3 regions of the Embleya sp. NPDC059213 genome follow, and region 1 is predicted to be linked to each of the others. Evidence: riboswitches for the same ligand, from Rfam matches in the RefSeq annotation. Region 1 holds a riboswitch; each other region holds the start of a gene.
The links. Region 1 has a riboswitch for cyclic di-AMP ahead of ACFXMF_RS02865 (transglycosylase family protein). Riboswitches for the same ligand answer to the same signal wherever they lie in the genome.
Positions count from the first base shown of each region.

Region 1 (5,907 bases):
CGGTGCGGGCCAGGGCCAGCGCACAGGCGCGTCCGATGCCGTCACCCGCGCCGGCGACGATTGCGACCCGTCCGTCCGGTTCCTCCGCCATCGATACCTCCGTGACGTGCCAAAACTTCGGAACTCGCCCCCCGTCCTACCGCACGGTGCTTTCAATCGCCATGATCATCCGGTTGGGTTACTGTGCGCGGCCGTTTGCCGCCGAAGCGTCAACCCGGCAAGCCCTACCGACTCCACCGGAGGCACCGATGCCCACCGTCGTACTGATCGGAACGCTCGACACCAAGGGATCCGAATACGCGTGGCTGGCCTACCGGCTGCGTGCTCGCGGCGCCGAGGTGGTGTTGATGAACGTGGGCGTGCTCGGCGAGTCGCTGGCCCAGGCCGACGTACAGGCGACCGACGTCGCGGCGGCGGCCGGCACCGACCTGGCCGACCTGCGGACCCGGGCCGATCGGGGCGCGGCCACCACCGCGATGGCCGAAGGGGCCGCGTCCATCCTGCGCGAGCTGTACGAGCAGGGCCGGGTCGACGGGGTGCTCGCGATGGGCGGCTCGGGCGGGTCGGCGATCGCCTCCCACGCGATGCGCGCGCTGCCGGTGGGTGTGCCCAAGCTGCTGGTCTCCACGATGGCGGCGGGCGACGTGTCGCCGTATGTGGGCGCGGTGGACGTGACGATGATGTACAGCGTCGTGGACATCGCCGGGATAAATCGGCTCTCCGAGCGCATCCTGGGCAACGCGGCGGACGCGATCGCCGGGATGGCCGGCGGTTACGCCGAGGATCGTGCGGCGGTCGCGGGGGTGACCGGCGAGGGGCGTCCGCTGGTCGCCGCGTCGATGTTCGGGGTGACCACCCCGGCGGTGGACGCCGCCCGCGAGCGGCTCACCGAGCTGGGCTACGAGGTGCTGGTCTTCCACGCCACCGGGGCGGGCGGCACGTCGATGGAGAATCTGGCCGAGGCGGGCTTCTTGGCCGGGATCCTCGACCTGACCACCACCGAGCTGGCCGACGACCTGGTCGGCGGGGTGCTCAGCGCGGGTCCCGAGCGGCTGACTGCGGCCGGCCGGATGGGGCTGCCGCAGGTGGTCAGCGTCGGCGCGCTGGACATGGTCAACTTCGGCCCGCGCAACACCGTGCCCGAGCGGTTCGAGGAGCGGCAGCTCTACGTGCACAACCCGACCGTGACGCTGATGCGCACCACCCCCGCGGAGAACGCCGAGCTGGGTCGGCGGATCGCCGCCAAGCTGGTCGCCGCGACCGGCCCCACCGCGCTCTACCTGCCCTTGCACGGGGTCTCGGCGATCGACGTCGAGGGCGCGCCCTTCTACGATTCCGTCGCCGACAAGGCGCTGTTCGACGAGCTGCGAGCGGGGCTCGCGGGCAGCTCCGTCGAGGTGCACGAGGCGGCGACGGACATCAACGATCCGGCGTTCGCCACGGCGGCGGCGGATCGACTGCACGAAATGATCACGAAGGGACGCGTGGACTGAGATGAACGGACGCGAGGCGCGGGGCCGACTGCACAGGACGGTCGAGCAGGGCGGCGTCGTGATCGGCGCGGGCGCGGGCACGGGACTGTCGGCCAAGTGCGCCGAGGCCGGCGGGGTGGACCTGATCATCATCTACAACTCGGGCCGCTACCGAATGGCCGGTCGGGGTTCGCTCGCCGGGCTGCTGCCCTACGGGGACGCCAACGCGATCGTGGTCGAGATGGCGGGCGAGGTGCTGCCGGTGGTCCAGGGCACCCCGGTACTGGCGGGCGTGTGCGGCACCGATCCGTTCCGGATCATGCCGCACTTCCTGGACCAGCTCGCCGCGATGGGCTTCGCGGGTGTGCAGAACTTCCCCACGGTCGGGCTGTTCGACGGCGTCTTCCGGCAGAACCTGGAGGAGACCGGGATGGGCTACGACCTGGAGGTGGAGATGATCCGGCTGGCCGCCGAGCGCGGCCTGCTGACCGCCCCCTACGTCTTCGACGCCGAGCAGGCCCGGGCGATGACCGCGGCGGGCGCCGACATCCTGGTCCCGCATCTGGGACTGACCACCAAGGGCAGCATCGGCGCGACCACCGCGGTCACCCTCGACCAGGCGGTGGAGCGGGTGCAGCTCATGCGCGACGCGGCGGCGGAGGTGAACCCCGACGTGCTGGTGCTGTGCCACGGCGGGCCGATCGCCGAACCCGAGGACGCCGCGTACGTGCTGGCCCACACCACCGGCGTGGTCGGCTTCTTCGGCGCCTCCAGCATGGAACGGCTGCCCACCGAGGTGGCCATCACCGAGCAGGCGCGGGCGTTCAAGAGCATCGCCGCGCGCTAGTTCCATCCGGCGCCGGCGCGCCGGACGCACCGGGCACCACCGGCAGGACCCACATCCACCACACGATCGTGAGGATTCGGCATGTACAAGCTGACCGTGCTCTATGGCCACCCCGAGGACCCGGCGGCGTTCGACACCTATTACTGGGAGAAGCACGTCCCGCTCGCCCGCACCATGCCCGGGTTGACCGGCTGGACCATCGGCAAGTGCGAACCGGATCCGTCCGGCGCGCAGCCGCCCTATTACCTGGTGGTCGGGCTGTACGCACCGACCCGCGCCGGTATCGAAGCGACCCTGGATTCGCCGGAGGGGCGGGCCGCGGTGGCCGACGTCGCCAATTTCGCGACCGGCGGGGCGACGTTCCTGTGGGACGAGGAGCGGGTAGTCGTACCTGTGGAGCTGCCCGCGACGGAATAGCTCGTCGCTGAAGCACGGGTGAGCACGCGGCTGCGCACCGTGGACGTCGAAGCCGTGACCTGCGGGGTTGGCGACATATCGGGCAAATCGGTGTTATTCCGCCCTATGGGGCACCTCACAAATCACCCGAAATGTTTGCCAACCCGGCGGAGCGGTGCGTAGCTTCGTGGTTGTTCGCACAAGCGGACTCCCCGGGTGGTACGCCGAATCCTGCCGCCGCCCGAGGGAAGCAGTCGATATCGACTGGCGGCAGGAGCGGGGGAACCAAGTGAGTGCCGACATCGGCCACGTCGATGTCTGGGGTGAAGCCATGCCTGTTGCAGGCGAGGCCGGGCCAATCGTCCGAACCCGACAGCTAACTTCGTAGGCGCCCGACGAGGTAATAAATGACCTTCCGTGCCATCACCGCTCCCGTTCGCTCGCTCTCTCGTGGCCGTCGCGCCGGCATCGCCGTCGCCGCCGGTGCGGGTCTCGTCCTTCCCCTCGTGGGCATGACGGGCAGCGCGAGCGCCGCGACCTCGTCCACGTGGGACGCGGTCGCCCAGTGCGAGAGCACCGGGAACTGGGGTATCAACACGGGCAACGGCTTCTCCGGCGGTCTGCAGTTCACCCCGAGCACCTGGAACGCGTTCGGCGGCAGCCAGTACGCCTCCAGCGCCGCGCAGGCCACCAAGGACCAGCAGATCGCGGTCGCCGAGCGGGTCCTGGCGAGCCAGGGTCCGGGCGCCTGGCCGGTCTGCTCGCAGAAGGCCGGCCTGGGCAAGGGCGGCAACGCCTCCGCCACGGCCGACTCCGCGACCACCGGCAAGACCAAGAGCAAGGTCGAGCCGAAGGCCGCGCCCAAGGCCGAGTCCGTGACCGAGAACGCGCCGAAGACCTCCACCGGCAACGCGCCGAAGGTCCAGGTGCAGGACAAGCAGGACAAGCAGGACGCGCCGAAGTCGGCCGCGACCAAGCAGACTTCGGGTTCCGGCAAGTACACCGTCAAGGCCGGTGACACGCTCTCCGGCGTCGCCGCGAAGCTCGGCGTCAAGGGTGGCTACAAGGCCCTGTACGCCGCGAACGCGGGCGTCATCGGGGGCAACCCCCACCTGATCTCGGTGGGCACCCAGCTCGCCGTCTGATCCAGCGCCACCACGTAGGCCCCGCCGAGTACTTCGGCGGGGCCTACGCCCGTTTCGGGGCAACGGTCAGGCGCGGACGGGCGAGCCCGGGGTGCGCGCCGCCGCGACGGTGCCGAACAGCGTGGCCACGTGTTGCAGGGCGCCGGCCGGCATTCGCCCCGGCGGCAGGATCTCGTCCACGGGATGCACGGGCGCCGCCCCGCCGGCGGGGCGGCCCGCCCGGCGCCTCGGCCGCGTTCTCGCCGGCAACGGTCTTCCTGGTGGTTCTCCAGCCCATGATCGGTGCCTCCACATCGGGTGCCGTCGCGGGACGGCCCGGCCCATCGGACATGCGGGATCGCAGGATCGTTCGCGGGATCGGGCAGCGGGAGTGGATGCGGATCCGAGGGCGCTCCCCGGCCAATATTCCGCTATACGGAATTGGTATTCCATCAAGCAGGACGAAACTGTAGGGACGGGCCGGATCGACGGTCGATAGCCACAGACCTCGGCGACCGGGTCGGCGAAATCTTGAGCCTTCCTCCAGAGGTGCCGGATGCACCGCCGCCGCGCCCGGGAGATGATCGAACAGGGCCGCCCGGCAATCTCAACTTATTCGGGCAAAACATACCCATGACGATAAGATTGCGTTTGGAAGGGCCTTGCGGCGTTAAAATCTTTTGACATAGGTTCGCCTGACCGTGGTTCCTGCTTTCTCCTGAGAGGGTTCCATGTCGAACATGACCCGCGTAGCCGTCCGTACCGCCGTCGATCACCCGCTGTGGCCCGTGCTCAAACGGTCCGTCGCCGACCTGCGTCCGTTGCAGGCCGAGGACGGTTCGATCGAGCCGTCCGGGCACGCGTCCGCCCGGGCGCTGGTGGCCGACATCACCTCCTCGATCACCGGGCTCGCACCGCTGTTCCCGCACGACGAGGCGTACCTCGATGCCGTCGTGGCCGACTTCCGGCGCTGGTCGGCGGACGGTTTCGGCCGCCCCGACTTCCTGGACTCGCTCGTCGCGTTTCGCCCGGAGCGGGACCGGCGGGACGGGCTGGAGCACCTCGTCGTGTTCCCGATGAACACCCAGAACGGCAACCCGAAGCGCAACGTCGAGGCGGTGCTGCTGCGGGTGGTGTGGCCGCAGTGGCTGGCCGAGTTGGAGGCCGGGCGCTACGACAACGCGATGTTCGTGCCGATCGCGTTCGTCGACTTCACCGACGGCTACGACACCGACTCTGCGGTGCTCTTCCCGGAGACGGTGGCCGTGCGCGAGGTGCCGCAGTACACCTGGGGCGGCATCTTCTGCGACCGCGAGGCGGCTCGCTTCCGTCGGGTCGGCGCCGCTGCGGCGCGCACGCTCGGCCTGGAACTTCCGCCGGAGGCGGCGGAGTTGGTGCAGAGCCAGCAACTCGCCCAGGACGCGTTCGTGTTGTGGGACCTGATCCACGACCGCAGCCACATGCGCGGTCCGATGCCGTTCGACCCGTTCATGATCAAGCAGCGGATGCCGTTCTGGATGTACGCGCTGGAGGAGCTGCGGTGTGACCTGACCGCGTTCCGCGAGGCGGTGCGACTGGCCGAGGAGGGCGTGTCGACCGCTCGTTCGGTGCAGTACGCGGTGATCTTCGACCGGCTGTTCCGCTTCCCGGTCACCGGCGGCCGGGTGCGCAACTACGACGGGTTGGGCGGCCAACTGCTGTTCGCCTACCTGCATCGCGCGGGTGTGGTCGAGTGGGCGGACAATCGGCTCACCGTGGACTGGGATCGGATCACCGACGCGGTGCTCGGGCTCTACGACGAGGTGGACCGGCTCTACCGCGCGGGGGTGGATCGCTCGAAGGTCGGCCACTGGCTGGCCGGTTACGCGCTGGTCGCCGAGTACGTGCAGCCGCACCCCGGTTCGGTGTGGGCCAAGGGAGCCGCCGCGCTGCCGATCGACGGGCCGCCGAAGGCGCTCGTGGACGCGGTGTTGCCGGACGAGTTCCCGCTGAGCATGTTCTACGAGGCGCTCAACCGGCGACTGCGCGAGGTGATCGCCTCGACCCGGGGGATCACCGCGGACAGCCC
Region 1 covers NZ_JBHZAV010000004.1:63,922-69,828, forward strand. The annotation lists gene ACFXMF_RS02845 (SDR family oxidoreductase) at 1-91, opposite strand, end outside; gene ACFXMF_RS02850 (Tm-1-like ATP-binding domain-containing protein) at 249-1,493, shown strand; gene ACFXMF_RS02855 (phosphoenolpyruvate hydrolase family protein) at 1,495-2,319, shown strand; gene ACFXMF_RS02860 (EthD family reductase) at 2,401-2,736, shown strand; cyclic di-AMP (ydaO/yuaA leader) riboswitch at 2,928-3,122, shown strand; gene ACFXMF_RS02865 (transglycosylase family protein) at 3,228-3,860, shown strand; gene ACFXMF_RS02870 (DUF6421 family protein) at 4,571-5,907, shown strand, end outside.

Region 2 (4,852 bases), on a different contig from region 1:
CTCCTTCGCGTCGCCCAGCGAACGCATGTGCGGGAAGACGCCGTCCTCCAGGCCGGTCAGGAACACCGTGGGGAACTCCAGGCCCTTGGCGGTGTGCAGGGTCATCAGGGTGACCACGCCGCCGTCGTCGCCGTCGGTGGGGATCTGGTCGGAGTCGGCCACCAGGGAGACCCGCTCCAGGAAGTCGGCCAGTGTGCCGCCGCCGCCCTCCTGGGCCTGGGCCTGCTCGAACTCCAGTGCGACCGCCGCGAGTTCCTGGAGGTTCTCGATCCGGGTCTCGTCCTGCGGGTCGCTGGACGCCTGCAACTCGGCCAGGTAGCCGGTCTGTTCCAGGATCGCCTCCAGCACGGTGGCCGGACCCGCGCCACCGTCCACGACCGCGGTGAGGTCGTCCAGCAACCGGACGAAGCCGTTGACCGCGTTGGCGGACCGCTTGGCCAGGCCCGGCGCGTCCTCCGCCCGGCGCAGCGCCTGGGCGAACGGGATCCGGTCGCGCGCGGCCAGCACGTCCAGGCACGCCTCGGCCCGGTCGCCGATGCCGCGCTTGGGCACGTTCAGGATCCGTCGCAGCGAGACCGTGTCGTCCGGGTTGGCCAGCAGTCGCAGATACGCGAGCACGTCGCGGACCTCGCGGCGCTCGTAGAAGCGCACGCCGCCGACGACCTTGTACGGCAGCCCGACCCGGATGAACACTTCCTCGAACACCCGGGACTGGGCGTTGGTCCGGTAGAACACCGCGACCTGGCCCGGCTTGGTCTTGCCCGCGTCGGTGAGCCGATCCACCTCGTCCGCGACGAACTGGGCCTCGTCGTGCTCGTCGTCCGCGACGTAGCCGACGATCGCGGAGCCCGCGCCGGCGTCCGTCCACAGGTTCTTCGCGCGCCGGTTGCTGTTGCGCTCGATCACCGCGTTGGCCGCGCTCAGGATGGTCTGTGTGGACCGGTAGTTCTGCTCCAGCAGGATGGTCCGGGCGTTCGGGTAGTCCGCCTCGAAGTCGAGGATGTTGCGGATGGTCGCGCCGCGGAACGCGTAGATCGACTGGTCCGCGTCACCCACCACGCACAGCTCGGCCGGTTCGAGCCCGACGAGCCCGGCCTCGGCGGGGTTGACCAATTCGCCGTCCGCGGTAAGGCGCGGGCCGCTGCCCGCGGCGCCGCCGACCAATTCGCGCACCAGCATGTACTGCGCGTGGTTGGTGTCCTGGTACTCGTCGACCAGCACGTGTCGAAAGCGCCGCCGGTAGTGCTCCGCGACGTCCGGGAACGCCTGGAGCAGGTGCACCGTGGTCATGATCAGGTCGTCGAAGTCCAGCGCGTTGGCCTGGCGCAGCCGCTCCTGGTACATCGTGTACGCCTGCGCCAGGATGCGCTCGGTCTCGTTGATCGCCTTCGCGGCGAAGTCCTCGTGATCGATCAGCTCGTTCTTGAGGTTGGACACCTGCGCGTTGAACTTGCGCGGCGGGAACTTCTTCGGGTCCAGGTCCAGGTCGCGACAGACCATCGCCATCAGCCGCTGCTGGTCGGCCGAGTCGTAGATCGAGAACGACGAACTCATGCCGAGCTTCTTGTACTGCTGCCGCAGGACGCGCACGCACGCCGAGTGGAACGTGGACACCCACATCGCCTTGGTGCGCGGTCCGACCAGTGCCTCCACCCGCTCGCGCATCTCGGCGGCGGCCTTGTTGGTGAAGGTGATCGCCAGGATCTCGCCGGGGTGCGCACCGCGCGCGGCGAGCAGGTGGGCGATGCGATGGGTCAACACGCGGGTCTTGCCGGAGCCCGCGCCGGCCACGATGAGCAGCGGGGTCCCTTCGTGGACGACCGCGGCGCGCTGTTGCGGGTTCATCCCGTCGAGCAACCGGGCCGGATCGACCACCGGGCGCGGGGCGCCGTTGCGGTAGTAGGCGTCGCGCGGCTCGGCCGGCGGCGCGTACTGCCCTTCGTAGAGGTCCTCCGGATAGTCCTCCGGCAGGCCGTATACCTGGTTGTCGTCCGGCTCGGGCGGCAGCGGGATGTCGTCCGCGGGGCTCGTGGGGGACTTCTTGGCCGCGGTCTCGAAACCGGGCAGGGGGATGTCGTCGAAGAGGCTGCTCATCGTTCCCCGAGTCTAGGTGGGTAACAAGCGAGTCGTGCTCGGCCCTTTGTACCGAGCGAGGATCGTCGCGCCGACGACGGGTTTCCCGTCGTCGGGTCGACCGGATCAAGGAGTACATCGTGCTGGACGATCGCGACGTGGAGCGGGTCCTGGTGCTGGCCGCGCACCCCGACGACATCGATTACGGGGCGGCCGGGACGGTGGCGACCTGGACCGAGGCCGGGATCGAGGTGAGCTATTGCCTGGTCACCGACGGGGACGCGGGCGGCTTCGACCCGGCGGTGCCGCGGTCCGAGATCGGCGGGATCCGGCGGGCCGAGCAGAGCGCGGCGGCGGCGCACGTGGGGGTGCGGCGGTTGTACTGGCTCGGTCATCCGGACGGGCGGCTGGCGGCGACCTTCGAGCTGCGGCGCGACATCACCCGGGTGATCCGGCAGGTGCGACCGCAGCGCATGGTGATCCCGAGCCCGGAGCGGGACTGGAACCGGCTCGCGCCCAGTCATCCGGATCATCTGGAGGCGGGCGAGGCGGCGATGCGGGCGATCTATCCGGACGCCCGGAATCCGTTCGCGCACCCCGAGCTGCTGGAGGTGGAGGGGCTGAAGGAGTGGACCGTGTCGGAGACGTGGTTGTCGCCGACGCCGGCACCGGATCACGCGGTCGAGGTGAGCGCGGTGTTCGAACGCAAGATGGCGGCGCTGTTGTCGCACGCGAGTCAGACGAGTCACCTGTCCGGGCTGCGCGAGCAGGTCGCCGGGATGCTCACCGGCAACGCCGAGCGCTTCGGGCTGGGGGCGGGGCTGATGGCCGAGGTGTTCCGGGTGGTGGACACCCGGTAGGGCGGGGCGGCCCGGGCCTCAGGTCCACATGACCGCGATGGCGATGTTCGCCACGGTCAACAGGCCGATCGCGCCGAGCACCTTCGAGGACACCCGGTCCGCGGCGCGATTGCCCCAGACCAGCAGCAGGATGGCCAGCAGGATCACCAGCTTGGTGCCGATCTTGGCGTTGTCCACGTCCTTGTCCAGACCCGCCTGGACCACGCCGACCAGCGCCAGGCCGGTGACCAGCATGGTCAGCGCGCCGTGCGTCATCGCGGGCACGATCCGCCCGTCGCCGGCGCGCAGCGCGGACATCTGGGTGAGGAAGCCGCCGAGCAGGGACGCGATGCCCACGATGTGCAGGATCAGCAGGATCTGCCGCAGAACGTCCACGTCGTACAACTCCTCGTCGACCGTCGCGCGGCATCCGGGACGCCGCTGCAGTTGCCGCCGCAGCTTAGCCGGCGGCCGGTCGATGATCATCGGCGGGTCATATGCCGGCAATATTCGCCAAATCGACTCAAGATCGACTTTCGGGAATCCGGGCGCTTTTCCCGTGATACGCGGAGAAGGAAACGGCGGGATTGGTAAAGTTTTGGCAATGCAGGGGCCAATGGTGATGGTCGTGACACGGCTGTGACTAGTGTTCTCCGACAGGCGATCGGACTCGACGTCGGCCACCCGGTCGGCACGATCGCCTCCGCCGAATTCGGGGACGTCTTTCGGTGATGTCGGGCAACCGCCGTCATCGCGATGCGAAGCCGGAACCGGGGACCCTCGCAGTCCCTGGGGTGAATCGGTGCTCCGGCACCGTAGGGCGCCTTCTTCCGCCCGAACCCGTCAGCTAACCCGGTAGGCGGCCGAGGAAGGAGACCCGCCACCAGTGGCGTCCCAACGTCGACCCGGGCAGCACCGCAAGCCCAAGCCGCGCACCGCCGTGCGTACCGCAGCGACCGTCGTCACGGCCGCGGCGACCATGACCGGCGTGATGACCTTCGCCGGCACCGCGAGCGCGGATCCCGCGCAGACGTTCCAGCAGACCAAGGATCGCGTCAACCAACTGCACAGCGACGTGGTCAAGGCCACCGACGCCGCCAACGGCGTCGAGGAGCAGATCACCAAGCAGCAGGGCACCGCGAACCAGACGCAGGCCCGGATCACCGAGGAACAGACCGCGCTGAACGCCCTGCGCGACCAGATCGGTGTCCTGGCGGCCAACCAGTACCGCACCGGCGGCCTGCCCCCGTCGCTCTCGCTCGCGCTCAGCGGCGACCCCGAGGGCTACCTGCAGAAGTCGCAGATGATGTCCCAGCTCGACGGCCAGCAGGCCGCCAAGCTGAAGCAGATCGCGGCGCAGGCCCGCGTCCTCCAGCAGGACCGCACCGAGGCGTCCGCGCAGCTCGCCGATCTGGAGAAGCTGCGCACCGAGCTGAACAAGAACAAGACCGACATCCAGGCCAAGCTGGCCGAGGCGAACCGACTTCTGAACACGCTCACCGAGCAGCAGAAGAAGGACGTCCTGGACTCGGACGAGCACGCGAACGACTCCACCTCGCGGAGCAACGACCGCAGCTCGCGGGACAAGGACAAGGAAACGCCGCCGGCGACCAACATCCCGGCCTCCGGCCGGGCCCAGGCCGCGATCAACTTCGCGTTGGCGCAGATCGGCAAGCCGTACGTCTCCGGCGCCGAGGGCCCCGGCTCGTACGACTGCTCGGGCCTGACCCAGGCGTCCTGGAAGGCCGCGAACGTCTCGCTCACCCGCACCACCTGGACCCAGATCAACGACGGTCCGCGGATCGCCAAGAGCGCCCTGCAACCGGGCGACCTGGTCTTCTTCTACTCGGACAACCGGCACGTGGGCATGTACATCGGCAACGGCCAGATCGTGCACGCCCCGCGACCGGGCAAGACCGTGACCAAGGCCCCGCTCGACT
Region 2 covers NZ_JBHZAV010000275.1:464-5,315, forward strand. The annotation lists gene pcrA (DNA helicase PcrA) at 1-2,094, opposite strand, end outside; gene ACFXMF_RS44725 (PIG-L deacetylase family protein) at 2,214-2,933, shown strand; gene ACFXMF_RS44730 (hypothetical protein) at 2,952-3,308, opposite strand; cyclic di-AMP (ydaO/yuaA leader) riboswitch at 3,646-3,789, shown strand; gene ACFXMF_RS44735 (NlpC/P60 family protein) at 3,799-4,852, shown strand, end outside.
Region 2: another riboswitch for cyclic di-AMP. It lies ahead of ACFXMF_RS44735 (NlpC/P60 family protein); the one in region 1 lies ahead of ACFXMF_RS02865 (transglycosylase family protein).

Region 3 (4,852 bases), on a different contig from region 1:
AAATCGGCTCGCCCGGCGCCCGGCCGTCGGTGTTCCGCCGGTTGTCCGGGCCTTGGCCGCGGTTGCCCAACGGCCTTACCGGCAAGGCGTCTTCCGGTACCGGATGGGGTTTTGCCCCGCCGCTTCTTCGTCTCTTCTTCGCCTGCCCGCCACGAGCCGACCCCCCGCGCATCACGTCGCGCGGGTCAGGGTGTGGGCGTCGACGCTCGACCGTCGTCGACCGGAGCGAGAAGGAGACGTCCATGTCCGGATGGAAGACCGTCACGGCCGCAGTGTTGGCCGGGGCCGCCATCGTCGCCGCCCCGGGAACGGCCGCGGCGGCGGACCGCCACGGCGGCAACCAGCGCGGGTCCTTCGACCTCCAGGCACACCGCGGCGGTCTCGGGCTGACCGTGGAGAGCACGCTCGCGTCCTTCGCCAAGGGCCTGGACGTAGGCGTGTCCACCCTCGAACTCGACGTGCAGATCACCGAGGACGGCCGCGCCGTGGTCACCCACGACCGCAAGGTCGACGGGCGCAAGTGCGCCGACACCGCACCGGTGCGGGCCGGCGACCCGGAGTTCCCCTACGTCGGCAAGTACGTCAACACGCTCAGCCTGGCCCAGGTCCGCACGTTGGACTGCGGGTCGCGGCAGTTCCCCGGTTTCCCCACGCAGACCACCTCGCCCGGCGCCCGAATGCCGCTGCTCACCGAGGTGTTCGACCTGGTCCGGCGTCGGCACGCGCACGGCGTGAAGCTCAACGTGGAGACCAAGGTCGAGGCCGGCGCGCCTCAGGAGACCGCGCCGCGCGAGCAGTTCGTGCAGACGGTGGCGCGCGAGGTGCGCCGGGCCGGGCTGTTGCGCCAGGTCACCATTCAAAGCTTCGACTGGGGTGCGCTCAAGCGCATGCGCCAGGTCGAACCGCGCCTGCCGCTGGTCGCGTTGACCAACTACGACTTCCTTCAGGTCGGCAAGCCCGGCGCCTCGCCCTGGCTGGGCGGCCTGGACATCGACGACTTCGGCGGCGACCCGCTGCGCGCGATCGCCTCGTTCGGGGCCGGCACCTTCTCGCCCGTGCACGGTTTCCCGCAGAACGGCAAGGTGACCGATCCCGACTACCGTCCGTACGTGACCCGGGAGATGGTCGCCCGGGCGCACGCGCGGGGCATCAAGGTCGTGCCGTGGACCATCGACGACCCGGCGACCATGGCCAAGTTGATGGACGACGGCGTGGACGGCCTGATCACCGACTACCCGGACCGGTTGCGGGAGTTGCTGGCCGCGCGCGGACTGCCGCTGCCCAAGCGGTATCCGGCTCGCGGCTGATCGATCCGGCCGCACCGCGGGCCGGGCGCGGAAAGGGTCCGGGCGCGGAAAAGGGCCGGGCCCGTCGACACGTGGTCGACGGGCCCGGCCCTGGCTGCGGCTACTGCACGGCGGCTGTCGCCGTGCGGTTACTGCCTGTTGACGCTCGGATCAGAGGTTGACGCCGTGCGCGCGCAGGTAGGTGACCGGGTTGATGCCGCTGCCGTAGTTCGGGGTGGTGCGGATCTCGAAGTGCAGGTGCGGGCCGGTCACGTTGCCGGTCGCGCCGGAGAGGCCGATCTGCTGACCGGTGCTCACCGTGGCACCGACGCGAACGCTGATGCTGGACAGGTGCGCGTACTGCGAGTACTTGCCGTCCGCGTGCTTGATGACGACCTCGTTGCCGTAGGCACCACCGTTGCCGGCGCTGACCACGGTGCCCGAGGTGATCGCCTTCACCGAGGTGCCGGTGCCGACCACGAAGTCCTGGCCGGTGTGGCTGCCGCTGGACCACAGCTTGCCGCCGGTGCCGAACGCGGTGCCCAGCGAGCCGCTCACGGGAGCGACGTAGCCGGAGGCGTTGACCGAGGAGCTGCCGGCCTTGACCGAGGCACCCTTGGTCGCGACCGGGGCCTTCTCCTTGACCGTGGTCTTCGGAGCGACCTTCACCGACGCGGAGGGCTTGGCCTGCGACGTGGTCGTGGTCGTGGTCTCGGTCTTGGGCGCGGCCTTCGGCGCGACCTCGGCCTTGGCGGTGGCGGCGGCCTTGGCCTTGCCGGACAGCTTGAGCTTCTGACCGATCTGGATGACGTCCGGGTTGCCACCGATCACGGCGCGGTTGTCGGCGTACAGCTTGTGCCAACCACCGGTGACGGCCTTGTCCGCGGCGATCTTGGACAGGGTGTCACCCTTGACCACGGAGTACGAGGAGGTGGTCGACGCGGCGGCCGGGACGACCTCGATCTTCGGGGCCGGGGCGGTGGTCGGCGCGGACTCGGCCGGCTTCTCGGCGGCCTTGGGGGCCACCGTGACCGAGGTCTTGGCCGAGCCGGCGGCCTTGGTGCTCGGCGAGACGGCGGGCTTGGCGCCGCCCTTGGTCAGACCCGCCGGGCCGGAGGTGTTCGGCCACGCGCCGGGGCCCTGCACGGCGAGGACCTTCTCCGCGATGGCGATCTGCTGGTCCTTGGTGGCCAGGTCGGCACGCGGGGCGTACTGCTGACCGCCGAACTCGTTCCAGGTGCTCTGGGTGAACTGCAGGCCACCGTAGAAACCGTTGCCGGTGTTGATGTGCCAGTTGCCCGAGCTCTCGCCCATGGCGACCTTGTCCCAGGTGGAGACGGAGGCGGCGTTGGCGGTCGCGAGACCGGTGATCAGCGGGGCGGCGACGATCGCGCCGGCCATTCCGAGGGTGAGCGCGAGACGCGTCTTCTTGGGCATACGGGCAGGGGTGTTGAACGACTGCACGAAGATTTTCCTTCTCCCACGCCTACGAAGTGAGCTGTCGGATTCGGGCTGGAGAGTCTCGCCCGGCCGTGTTCGGCCCTCGTGAGAGGGACGGGCACGGCTTCACCCCAAGCCGTCCGAATGGGCGTCTGCGTCACAGACGCCCGGGACGGCATTCCACTTGGTTCCCCCGCTCCTGCCTTTCGGGTTTCGTACCGTGGCCTCGCTCCGGCGGCAGGATTCGGCGAACCGGGAGACCATTTCGCCGAGCACCGGACCGGTGTGGCGAAGCACCAAGCTACGCACACCCCGACCGGGAACCAAACATCACGATTCGCCGAAACCGAAAAATCAGGACGTAAGCGTGGAATATCGGGACCTAAAGTCCCGGACGCGGTACGCATTGTGCCCGAGTTGCTCACGCTGAGCCGATAGGGGAATCACCATGGGTGAAATTCCGGAAAACTCGGTTCACGCTGCGTACGAGTTCCTGACCATCGGTATGCGTGATGTGACGTGCGTCATGCGCTCGATAGCGGAGCGTCCGAATTACCCCCATATATACGTCCCAATTTGCCTGCCGGCCCGGTCTCCGCCGGGGTTGTGACCGCCGGGAAGTGGTGCGCGTCTCGGGGCTTCACTTGGATTCGATCCGCCTCATGGGGACGACGCTCTCCGGCAGAGCCTGCTGTTTCGCTGCCCGGCCGGCGTCGTCGATACCGAGTACGTGGCGCGGGTGGGTCGAGATGGCCCGTTGCATCAGGGCGGCGCGTTCGGGGTTGTCGGCGGTGGTCTCCCGGGACCTCGTAGCGGGTGCCCGGTCGAGCGCGACCGGGAGCCGTATCGGCTCGGCGGTCCCGGCGACGGGACGCTCGCGGCACCGGGCGCGGCCGGTCCCGTTCGGGCCCGGCCCCGGTCACCCCCCGTATTCAGGCCCGCCAACCTCGTCGATCGGGTGGCTTGGGACGGAGGGGGTGGGGGCATGGGGGCGGGCATGGAACGATTCGAGATTGCCATCTTCCCGTTCAACGACCAGGACATGGCCGCCGACGCCCGGGGCCCGGCGGTGCGCTCGGCGGTGGTCGAGGCCACCGGCGAGGTCGGCGCATCGGGCCATCCGCGCTACGCGGGTGAGGGTGTGGTGGCCGACATCGACCCGAGGTCGCGCACGGTGGAGGCGATCACCATCGACGGCGCCGAGATCGAGGACGGGTGGAGCGTGCGGATCGTCCCGGCACCGGGCTGAGCCGATACCGACGAGGGCGGCCGTCGACACCGCGGACCCGCGGGTCGAACAGCCGCCCTCGACATCGTTTCCGGCCGACCCGGCGGGTCGGCGATCGGGCTCAGACCGCGGCGGACAGCGCCTCGAACTGCTCGTCGGACAGTCGGATTCGGGCCGCCTCGGTGTTCTCCTCCAGGTGCGCGACGCTGGAGGTGCCCGGGATCGGCAGCAAGACCGGGGAGCGGTGCAGCAGCCAGGCCAGCGCCAACTGTGAGGGCGCGGCGCCCTGTTCCTTGGCGACCTGCTCCAACGGACCGCCCGGCCGCGCGAGTTGGCCGGTGGCGATCGGGAACCACGGGATGAACGCGATGTTCTCGGCCGTCGCGTAGTCGAGCACGCTCTCCGACTTGCGGTCGGCCAGGTTGTACAGGTTCTGCACGGAGACGATCTCGACGATCTCCCGGGCCTGGCGCAACTGCTCCACGGTGACCTCGGACAGGCCGATGTGCCGGATCTTGCCCTCCTGCTGCAACGCGCCGAGTTCACCGAGCTGGTCCGCGAGCGGGACCTGCGGGTCGATCCGGTGCAGCTGGTAGAGGTCGATCCGCTCCAGGCCGAGGTGACGCAGGCTCAGTTCGGTCTGCTGGCGCAGGTATTCGGGCCGGCCCAGGGCGCGCCATTCGCCCGGTCCGGTGCGGGCGAAGCCGCCCTTGGTGGCGATCACCACGTCCTCGGCGTACGGGTGCAGCGCCTCACGGATGAGTTGTTCGTTGACGAACGGGCCGTACGAGTCGGCCGTATCGATCAGATTCACCCCCAGTTCGACGGCGCGGCGCAATACCCGGATCGCCTCTTGGCGGTCCTTTGGTTCGCCCCAGACACCGGTTCCGGTGAGTTG
Region 3 covers NZ_JBHZAV010000268.1:5,218-10,069, reverse strand. The annotation lists gene ACFXMF_RS44515 (glycerophosphodiester phosphodiesterase family protein) at 243-1,307, shown strand; gene ACFXMF_RS44510 (transglycosylase family protein) at 1,458-2,723, opposite strand; cyclic di-AMP (ydaO/yuaA leader) riboswitch at 2,755-2,986, opposite strand; gene ACFXMF_RS44505 (hypothetical protein) at 3,724-3,975, shown strand; gene ACFXMF_RS44500 (aldo/keto reductase) at 4,076-4,852, opposite strand, start outside.
Region 3: another riboswitch for cyclic di-AMP. It lies ahead of ACFXMF_RS44510 (transglycosylase family protein); the one in region 1 lies ahead of ACFXMF_RS02865 (transglycosylase family protein).